DNA from 2 places in the Paenibacillus sp. FSL H7-0357 genome. Region 1 is predicted to be linked to the other one. Evidence: riboswitches for the same ligand, from Rfam matches in the RefSeq annotation. Region 1 holds a riboswitch; the other holds the start of a gene.
The links. A riboswitch is a leader RNA that binds a small molecule or an ion and turns the genes downstream of it on or off. The one in region 1 is predicted to bind cyclic di-GMP.
Positions count from the first base shown of each region.

Region 1 (5,351 bases):
ATAGGTGAATATATTGGACGGATATATGATGAATCCAAGGATAGACCGCTGTACATCGTGCGTGAGACCAAGGGTTACCGGGGCGGAGAGCATGAGGAGCGGCAAGAGGACAATGATTATGGCAGATAGGAAGCTGAATGCGGGATTTATCCAGTTTTTAAAATTTAATGCTGTAGGCTTACTGAATACGCTGATTGATTTCGCCGTATTTACCTTGCTGCATTCTCTGGGTATGATGAACACCCCGGCACAGATTATTTCTTATAGCGCAGGGACAGCGAACAGTTTTTTTTGGAACAAGAAGGTGACCTTTAAGGATAAGAGTCAGGCTAGCAAGGACAGTTTTGACCGTATGCAATTAGTCCGATTCATCATACTGAACCTGGTTGTACTGGGGATATCAGTGCTGCTGATGCATCTGCTAACGGACAAATTTGGAGTTCAGGTGCTGATTTCCAAAGTGCTGGTTACGTTCGTCACCGTCATCATCAATTTCTTTGGCAGCCGTAAATGGGTATTTTAAGTCAAATGTTGGGCCGTGGAGTTTCTTTATCTTAAAGATCGGGGGGATTTGATGCGTAAGTTTTCCTATTTGATCATAATTGCAGGAGTTCTAGTCATGCTGTATCCAAAAGCGAGCGAATGGTATAACGACCGGCAGCAAGAGAAGCTGCTGAAGGAGGCTGAACAGGCTTATAGTGAGCTGGCCCCTTCGTCAGAGCCCGATCTGAAAAAACAGTACGCCGAGGTCACTGCACTGCTGGCAGAAGAATCAGCTGGGGATGAACCAGTGCAGGCTGCCGAACCGGCAGAGCAGGAAATAGAGGTCGGCGGCAAAGTGACCGGAATTATCACAATCGACAAAATCGATTTGAAATTGCCCATATTGGAAGGGGCGACCAAAGCCAACATGAAGCATGCCGCAGCCCATATGAAGGAAACCGCTCCAATCGGTGAAATAGGCAATGCTGCCATAGCTGCACACAGGTCTAGGACTACAGGGAGATTATTCAACAGACTGAACGAAGTAAAGGTCGGAGATACCATTTCCGTCAAGACAAGCGATCAGGAGTATAAATACGAGGTTTATGATATCTCGATTGTTGAGCCTACGGATGTGTCTGTACTGAACGGGAATAAACAAGATAAGATCCTTACCCTCATTACGTGTGATCCTTTGGTAAATCCGACCCATCGACTGATTATCCACGCTAAAGCGGTTTGAAGTAAGAGAACAGATCATAAAATGCGAAAATTATAAAAATTTAAATGAATTAAGTAGAAATCTAGTGATTTAGGTCTTGTAACTAGGCATTAATATGATACTATATAACTATAAAAGCTAAACACGATAACGGCAAACCTATCGAAAGGTAGGGACGCAAAGCTAAAGGGCCTTCCCTGTAAGGATGGCAGCCAGCTACCGAATGAAGAGGCTTTTTTTGTTTGTTCTTAAGATGAATCTAGTATATTCCAATAGTAGTAGGAACAGATAAAGCTTAAACGATAACGGCAAACCTATCGAAAGGTAGGGACGCAAAGCTAAAGGGCCTTCCCGGGTATGGATGGCAGCCAGCTACCGAAAGGGGTTTTATCCATGAAGAAGTTCTATTATATGTTCTTGACCTTGTTCGTCCTGGTTACTTCTGTTCAAGTAAGCACAGCTAACGCATCCAGCGTAGAGTCGGGCTGGTTAAATACATCGCAATTGAGCCAAGGGGTTGTCCAAGTTTCCTATGATGTTCCCAAGGACAAACGTATCAAGCTCATGATTACTAAAGACAACAAGAGCTACTCTTATAACTTATATGCCTCCAAAGCTACAGAAACGTTTCCACTGCAGCAGGGGAATGGCGCTTATAAAGTGTCAGTCCTAGAGAACACCAGCGGCAACAAATACAAAGTGCTTTCTTCCGAAACCGTAGACCTGAGCATGAGCAACACCAACGCCGTATATTTGAGTTCCGTACAGAATGTGAAATGGAATTCTTCCGATAAAGCAGTACTGAAAGCTAAGCAGCTTACGCAAGGGCTGACCACTGATGAAGCAAAGGTACAAGCTATCTATAATTACATCGTGGCGAATGTAAAGTACGACTACACCTTGGCGGCTAATGTTACGCAGGATTATATCCCGAACAACGACAACACACTCGCTAGTAAGAAAGGGATTTGCTACGATTATGCATCTTTGTTCGCCACTATGCTCCGCAGTGAAGGGATTCCGACAAAGCTGGTAATGGGCAATACGAGTTATGTATCTGTATATCATGCCTGGAATGAAGTATTGCTTAACGGCAAATGGGTAACGATCGATACGACAGTGGACGCCGGATTAGGTAAGAACAAAGAAACAGGCTTCACCAAAGCGTCGAGCAAATATACAGCAGCTAAGATCTACTAATCCTGTAGAATGATGATTACTCTAAGATAACCGGCTTAATATTTAAGCCGGTTATCTTTTTTTGTTTAAGGGGTTGCTTTTTTATATTGATGTGGGGTATTATAGGTAAGCGTTGTTAGAGCGCACCCAAGTAAATAAGGAATGGCTGAAAAGTTGTTTCAAAAAAAAGCTTGCGTTTCTAAATCAAACGTGATATATTATAAGAGTTGCTGGTGACGAGATAATCGACACTGACAACGAGCTTGATCTTTGAAAACTGAACAACGAGTGAGTATGGAAATCACGCAAGTGAGATCCAAAATTAGAGAATGTAAATTCTCGTCAGATGTTTCAAATTGAGCAATCGCTCTTTCTAAATACCAATTTGGAGAGTTTGATCCTGGCTCAGGACGAACGCTGGCGGCGTGCCTAATACATGCAAGTCGAGCGGAGTTATGAAGGAGCTTGCTCCGGATTAACTTAGCGGCGGACGGGTGAGTAACACGTAGGCAACCTACCTCTTTGACTGGGATAACTACCGGAAACGGTAGCTAATACCGGATAATTCCTTTGTTCACATGGACGAAGGATGAAAGGCGGAGCAATCTGCTACAAGGAGATGGGCCTGCGGCGCATTAGCTAGTTGGTGGGGTAACGGCTCACCAAGGCGACGATGCGTAGCCGACCTGAGAGGGTGAACGGCCACACTGGGACTGAGACACGGCCCAGACTCCTACGGGAGGCAGCAGTAGGGAATCTTCCGCAATGGGCGAAAGCCTGACGGAGCAACGCCGCGTGAGTGATGAAGGTTTTCGGATCGTAAAGCTCTGTTGCCAGGGAAGAACGTCCGGTAGAGTAACTGCTACCGGAGTGACGGTACCTGAGAAGAAAGCCCCGGCTAACTACGTGCCAGCAGCCGCGGTAATACGTAGGGGGCAAGCGTTGTCCGGAATTATTGGGCGTAAAGCGCGCGCAGGCGGCTATTTAAGTCTGGTGTTTAAACCTTGGGCTCAACCTGAGGTCGCACTGGAAACTGGGTGGCTTGAGTACAGAAGAGGAAAGTGGAATTCCACGTGTAGCGGTGAAATGCGTAGATATGTGGAGGAACACCAGTGGCGAAGGCGACTTTCTGGGCTGTAACTGACGCTGAGGCGCGAAAGCGTGGGGAGCAAACAGGATTAGATACCCTGGTAGTCCACGCCGTAAACGATGAGTGCTAGGTGTTAGGGGTTTCGATACCCTTGGTGCCGAAGTTAACACAGTAAGCACTCCGCCTGGGGAGTACGGTCGCAAGACTGAAACTCAAAGGAATTGACGGGGACCCGCACAAGCAGTGGAGTATGTGGTTTAATTCGAAGCAACGCGAAGAACCTTACCAGGTCTTGACATCCCTCTGAATCCACTAGAGATAGTGGCGGCCTTCGGGACAGAGGAGACAGGTGGTGCATGGTTGTCGTCAGCTCGTGTCGTGAGATGTTGGGTTAAGTCCCGCAACGAGCGCAACCCTTGACTTTAGTTGCCAGCAGGTTAAGCTGGGCACTCTAGAGTGACTGCCGGTGACAAACCGGAGGAAGGTGGGGATGACGTCAAATCATCATGCCCCTTATGACCTGGGCTACACACGTACTACAATGGCCGGTACAACGGGAAGCGAAGCCGCGAGGTGGAGCCAATCCCAGCAAAGCCGGTCTCAGTTCGGATTGCAGGCTGCAACTCGCCTGCATGAAGTCGGAATTGCTAGTAATCGCGGATCAGCATGCCGCGGTGAATACGTTCCCGGGTCTTGTACACACCGCCCGTCACACCACGAGAGTTTACAACACCCGAAGTCGGTGGGGTAACCCGCAAGGGAGCCAGCCGCCGAAGGTGGGGTAGATGATTGGGGTGAAGTCGTAACAAGGTAGCCGTATCGGAAGGTGCGGCTGGATCACCTCCTTTCTATGGAGAATCGTCACCTGCAACGGTGACATTCAAATCGGAAGCTTAGCTTCCAAAACTCAGGTTTAGGCCTGTTACTCACTCGTTGGTCAGTTTTGAGAGTTTAAGCTCTCAAGTAACACCTTGATCCTTGAAAACTGGATACCGAAACGAATTTGCGTTTTAGAACATTCCTTTAAGCTGAACTTGTGTAAACAAGTTTGTATTATAGCGATGCTAGCGATTTTCCTTCTGGAAAAACGCATTGGTTAAGCTAATAAGAGCACACGGAGGATGCCTAGGCGCCAGGAGCCGACGAAGGACGTGGCGAACAACGAAACTGCCTCGGGGAGCTGTAAGCAAGCTTTGATCCGGGGGTGTCCGAATGGGGAAACCCAGCTGTGGTAATTCGCAGTTACTTCTCTCTGAATACATAGGGGAGATAGAGGCAGACCAGGGGAACTGAAACATCTAAGTACCCTGAGGAAGAGAAAACAATAGTGATTCCGTCAGTAGCGGCGAGCGAACGCGGAACAGCCTAAACCAAGGGGCTTGCCTCTTGGGGTTGTGGGACGTCTCACATGGAGTTACAAAGGAATATGGTAGGTGAAGAGGTCTGGAAAGGCCCGCGATAGAGGTAAAAGCCCTGTAACCTAAACTGTGTTCTCTCCGAGACGGATCCCGAGTAGTGCGGGGCACGTGAAACCCCGTATGAATCCAGCAGGACCATCTGCTAAGGCTAAATACTACCTGGCGACCGATAGTGAAACAGTACCGTGAGGGAAAGGTGAAAAGCACCCCGGAAGGGGAGTGAAATAGAACCTGAAACCGTGTGCTTACAAAAAGTCAGAGCCCTATTAATGGGTGATGGCGTGCCTTTTGTAGAATGAACCGGCGAGTTACGTTTAACATGCAAGGTTAAGGTGAGAAGCCGGAGCCGCAGCGAAAGCGAGTCTGAATAGGGCGATTGAGTATGTGGACGTAGACCCGAAACCGTGTGATCTACCCCTGTCCAGGGTGAAGGTGCGGTAACACGCACTGGAGGCCCGAA
Region 1 covers NZ_CP009241.1:693,149-698,499, forward strand. Annotated here, with positions in the region: gene H70357_RS03080 (glycosyltransferase family 2 protein) at 1-129, shown strand, start outside; gene H70357_RS03085 (GtrA family protein) at 119-523, shown strand; gene H70357_RS03090 (class D sortase) at 620-1,225, shown strand; cyclic di-GMP riboswitch class I at 1,347-1,428, shown strand; cyclic di-GMP riboswitch class I at 1,502-1,584, shown strand; gene H70357_RS03095 (transglutaminase-like domain-containing protein) at 1,598-2,404, shown strand; rRNA gene H70357_RS03100 (16S ribosomal RNA) at 2,766-4,321, shown strand; rRNA gene H70357_RS03105 (23S ribosomal RNA) at 4,568-5,351, shown strand, end outside.

Region 2 (5,351 bases), 1.9 Mb from region 1:
ATTGAACCGGTAGAGATCGCCTTGAGGTGATGATAGAGTATACGCCCCTGCTGACGGAGCACTCAGCGTCCAGTCCGTGCCGCGCGGTGTCAGATACTCTCCTCCCGACAAAGGTACGTACTCAAAACGTGAGCCATCCGGGCTCATCACTTCTACCTTGCCGTCTTCTACCGCAGTCAGCTTCCATTCATAGCTGTGATGCCACCCTAATCCACTTACACCTGTATAAGGGTCACGGCTTAAATAGTTCACGCCGAATTGCAGCGGCATCAACGCCTGCAGCGAGATTGAATCACTGGAGTAGACAAAATCTCCCCGGGCCGGATCAACCGGTGCCTGTCCGGACGGGTTCACAATCCGCAGCCGATCCTGAAGTGCCGCTTCTGTAAACTGCGGCAGATCCCCGCTGTTTATAGCCCGGCTGGTTTGCGGATTGGTCAGCAGAATGGAGGTCAGGCCGCTGATTGTTCCCGCAGAGGTTGCAGACTGGTTCAATACTGCAATGTCCTGAGCCTTCTCCTGCATGGCCTGAACAGTATCCAGCTTATAATAATAGGCTGCCAGCGCCTCCCAGCTGAGTGAAAATGCAGGCATAGGCGCACGCAGCACTGCGAGCGGCTCCGAAACCCCCGAGTACTTACCTTCCTCTTTCGCTCTTGCCGTGATATGCACGGCTTTGCCCAGCGTTATCCCGATCTGTTCACTCCATTGGCCTGCGCTGTTGACAGCAATATTAGAGTACAGCCGTTTTTCCCCATTGGACGGATAATAAAGTTCCACTTCCAGCTGGGCCCCTGGTTCAGCAGTTCCTGAAACCACAGATTGTCCTGCAGCAGCAGGTTTGATCTGCAAAGCTGCCGGAGGAGGCAATTCATCGCCTCCAAGGATTTCAAAGCTGGCGATCTGCCCGTAGTACACGCCAACACCGTTATACTCGGCAGGGGAGATACAGATGTTATAGCGCCCTTCATCCAGCGGTACACCGCCGATTTTCCCGTCCCATTCATACTCATGAACGATATATTGGCCGTTCAGCTTCGTTGGATATTCACCGCTCTTAATCAGATCCCCGAGGAGCGGGGACGATCCGTCCCGCTGCGGAGTACAGAGGCTGATATTCGTTTTATGATACTCCTGACCGTTGTCGGCCGCGTTGAAGCTGAAGGAGATTTTAACCGATTTTCCCGATTCCGGGTTAAGTTCACTGGGTTCAATCCGCATATTGGTAGCTGCATAAGCCGGAGAGATGAACTTATCCAGACCTGGAAGGATGGGAATATAAGAAATGACCAACAGCAAAGCAAGCATGAGGTTAAAACGTGCCTTCATGCTGCCGCCGCGCCACTTCCTTTTGAGCGCTCCGAATTTCATGATTTGATCTCCTATCCGTTGTAAGTTAGAGTAAATTCAGCTCAGCCAGCAGCTTGTACATCACGACCGCTGCTTCTGCTCTTGTTGATGAATCTTTAGGCTTCAAAAGCTGTCCGTTACCCTGCACCAGCTTCTTGCCCACCGCCGCAGCTACAGAATCCCTTGCCCAACTGCTAACGCTGCCGTTGTCCTTATATCCGCCCAATTCGGCTTGAAGCTTGGCAGATTCAGCAGCAGAAGCCCGGCTGCCGATAGTGCTGTCTATTGCCCGCATCAGCATCACCATCATCTGTTCACGGGTCAGCGGATCATTGCCGTGAAAAAGTCCACCTTCTCCCGTTACGATTCCTGCCGCTGCAGCTGCTTCCACATAAGGGTAGGACCAGTTCGCAGCTGAAACATCACGGAAAGCCGGTGTCTCCGGCCGCTGCGGCTGCAATCCAAGAGTTGCTGCCAGCAACTTGGTGAATTCAGCCCGGGTCAGGATCCCTTTTGGCGCATAAGCGGTTCCGTTCATCCCGTTCACAATCCCCCTAGCCCCCAGCACCTCTACAGCTTGCTGCGCCCAGTGGCCTGACATATCTGTGAATTCAGCTCCGCGCAGCATTACCGCATATAGTCCGGAAGCTATAATTCTGGATTGAACAACGGCGTCTTCCGCCGCAGTCACTCCGCCAATATAGTTCCATATGCCTTTTGCCAGATCGTTGCTATAGATTCCAAGCTTCTCACGACCTGTCGTCCAAGGCGCTTCCTTCGGGTACCCTACCGTCAGCTTGGCCGGCATCAGGAACGGAGCACTCGCTTGCACCTGCCACGCAGAACCTGCCTTCAGCAGTTTTTTGCCTGTTGCGTCGAGCAGTACTTCTTTCTCCAGCTCAGCTTGGGCCAAGCTTACAGTGGTATTGTCAGGGAAGGTTCCTGCTGCAATCTCCAGCCGTGCCCAGCCATTCAGTACAGACAAAGTACCTCCCGCACTTCCGATAACCTGACTGTCCTTGGCTCCGGTCACTACAGTGGTCTTCACTTCCGGGGTTGCACCCGGACTCGGATCTGCGCCTGGATTTGGAACTGCACCTGGAGTTGAGGTTGTCCCTGGAGTTGGAGTCGTTCCTGGCGTTGGGGTTACCCCTGGACTTGGAGTGGCTCCCGGACTCGGAGGGGTTGATCCTTCTTTCAGGTCTATCGACTCTATGTAATCATCCTTCTTGCTGTAAAGCAGTTTATCCCCGGTAATGCCGATCAGCTTCGTTCCGGGCTCTATTGCTGGCAGTGATTTCACTGCATATGTAGTAAGGTTCACTTGCTGCAATGTGGCAGCACCGTCCCTTTCCTCTTGAAAAACTGCCTGTCCTTCACCTATCGACATGAAGGCATACTGGGTTCCTCCAGGCTTCATCTCGGTGAGATCCACAGGCAGAGCAGTTAGGTCCTTGATATTCAAAATCACATATTTGCTCTCGGAAGACCCATTTTTTTGCTTAAACAGCACATCGCTGCCGTTAAAAACAAACCAGTCCACATAGCTTGCTCCGCCCAAACTAACAAGTGCACGCGTAGCCCCGCTTTTCAAATGGAGCAGACTGAGCCCCCCGTCACGGGCATTCTTATACACCACATTGCCGCCGGCCAGCACCGGGAAACGTCCTTCGCCGAGGTCGGCTTCAACACCCGTAGCCAGATCATGATAGATCATGCTGCCGTAATTTTTGCGCTCGTACCAGACTACACCGACTCCATCTGTAGTCGGATTGCCATATGTGCCAGACTGTTTGTTAAGCTTTCTTCGGGTACCCGTCTCAAGATCGGCAGTGTAAATATCCCAGTTCAGTGAAGACTCCTGCTCTGTTCCTTTGTCGGCCCACACTGCAACGTTGCCGCTCACATAAGGCGCATCCTTGGCGGATGAACCCGATGTAAGAACAGTGCTGGCACCACTGGCCTGATTCATCGCGTGAACCTGCTTCACCCCGTCGGCCTCTGCTTCCAGCCATACAATCTGGTCGCCGGATACGTTATAGTCCGTTCTACCCGGATCGGTCCCGGCAGCCAAAACCTGCTTCATGCTAAGGCCTCCGCTAAACAGGCCCACAAGCATACTCACCGCCACTGCGGACACAACCGTCCGCGAAAACTTCCCTTTCCTTCTAAACCTCATTTACTTCTCTCCCCCAGCGCTATTTGTAGGCACGCCAAAAAACCAAGTGCCTTGAGCGGCCCGGCTGTCTTAACATCCTCCTTTGGATGAAGTAGACCCGTGGCTTTGCGTCTCCGACTTTCGTACGGATTTGCCTTTGTTTCAAACTCGGTTTTTCTGTCCCGTTATGGGTATGCAGGTGTGACTTTAGTTGTACAGGACTCTTTCTTTATCGGAATTTATCCCTATTAAATTAATAAGTCCTAGTTCTCCCTTACTTATATACCTTTTCCTTTTTTCGGAAATAGGCCTCATTCTTCGACATTTGTAAAGATTTAAAACAAATTTAGAAACAAAAAAACGGCATCTCTGCCGTTTAATTGTGTTATAGACTCTCAGGATTCGAACCCAGGCCCTATATAAAGGATTTCACTAACTACTCCTGCTTTAATGCTTGGCTGCGGCTGCAGGTGCAAACAGCGAGTTTGCAAGTAGAGCTACCGTTCCTTTATACACTGCGTGCGACGCTGCGACACTTCCCAAATGTCCTCCTATGTGCAGGTGAATCACTCCGTGAAGAGAGGACCAAATCGTACCTACAATAAATTCCGCATTTGAATCACCAGCAATTAGGCCTTGCTCTTTAGCGCTGACAATCACGGACAACAAGCGCCGCATAGCAGTAACAGTGCCTTTCATGCTCTGCTCATCCGGTTTGAAATCTGCAAATGCTCCCCCAAACATCAATTTATAGTAGCTGGTATAGCGCTGGCCAAATTCCCAATACACTTCTGCCAGATTAATTAAATACTGCTGCAGATCCTCTGACTGTGAAGCACTCTCAAATTCGCTCGAGAGTATTTTGCAGCCCTCCAGATATAATTGCTGGGCTAAACCTTCTTTATTAGCAAACAGACTGTAGATGATCTTGGTCGAGCAACCCATCTTCTGAGCTACTTTTCGCACGGTGACAGCTTCCGGCCCTTCTTCCTGAAGAATAAAGGCTGCTGCATCAACTACGAGTTGACGAAGACTAGCTGTGTTCTGTAAGCGGGCTTCCTGGTAGGTTGTCAGCTTTCTATTGCTTGCGTCAGCAAAATTATTAGGTTCATTCAACTTAATCGCCTTCTTTAGTTATGTTGTTATTCTCGGGAAACGCAGTTTCCAATCATATACCACGCATTCTATACAGTCGATTCCACAAAGTCAATCATACATGCACATATCTTCTTGCAAATTTTAAAAAAAGAAGGTTTGACTTTCTCCAGCCAGCAGGTTACTATGATTTCAATAGGAAACACTGTTACCAACTAACAAGCTAATATTGCTTTGGGCACTACGTTTAAAGTAATTTTTTTCGCACAATCGGTAACATCGTTTCCTAACGAATACATCGTTTTAATAGGAGGAGTAATTTTATGAATATTCAAGGAAAATGGTCGCTAGTCACAGGTGCCTCTTCCGGCATTGGCGAACAATTTGCAATACAGCTGGCTAAACAAGGAAGCCATCTGGTTCTCGTAGCCAGATCTAAGAACAAACTCGATGACTTGGCAGCGGAACTCGAAAGAAGCTATAACATCAAAGTCAAAGTCATAGCTATGGATCTTACGGAAGCAAGTGCACCAAGCGAATTGTTCCAGCAATGCCAGCTGTTGAAACTTGAGATTGAGCTGCTGGTCAATAATGCCGGATTTGCCACTCATGGGAGGTTCGAGCAAATCTCAGGCCAGCGGCAGCATGAGGAGATTATGTTGAATGTTGCTGCCGTCGTAAATATGACTCATTTATTCTTGCCGGATATGCTGCGCAGAAGCTCTGGTACTGTGATCAATGTATCGTC
Region 2 covers NZ_CP009241.1:2,625,495-2,630,845, reverse strand. Annotated here, with positions in the region: gene H70357_RS11335 (DUF6531 domain-containing protein) at 1-1,371, opposite strand, end outside; gene H70357_RS11330 (S-layer homology domain-containing protein) at 1,397-3,436, opposite strand; cyclic di-GMP riboswitch class I at 3,581-3,674, opposite strand; gene H70357_RS11325 (TetR/AcrR family transcriptional regulator) at 3,956-4,624, opposite strand; gene H70357_RS11320 (SDR family NAD(P)-dependent oxidoreductase) at 4,927-5,351, shown strand, end outside.
Region 2: linked by a shared signal. The riboswitch ahead of H70357_RS11330 (S-layer homology domain-containing protein) and the one ahead of H70357_RS03095 (transglutaminase-like domain-containing protein) in region 1 are both predicted to bind cyclic di-GMP.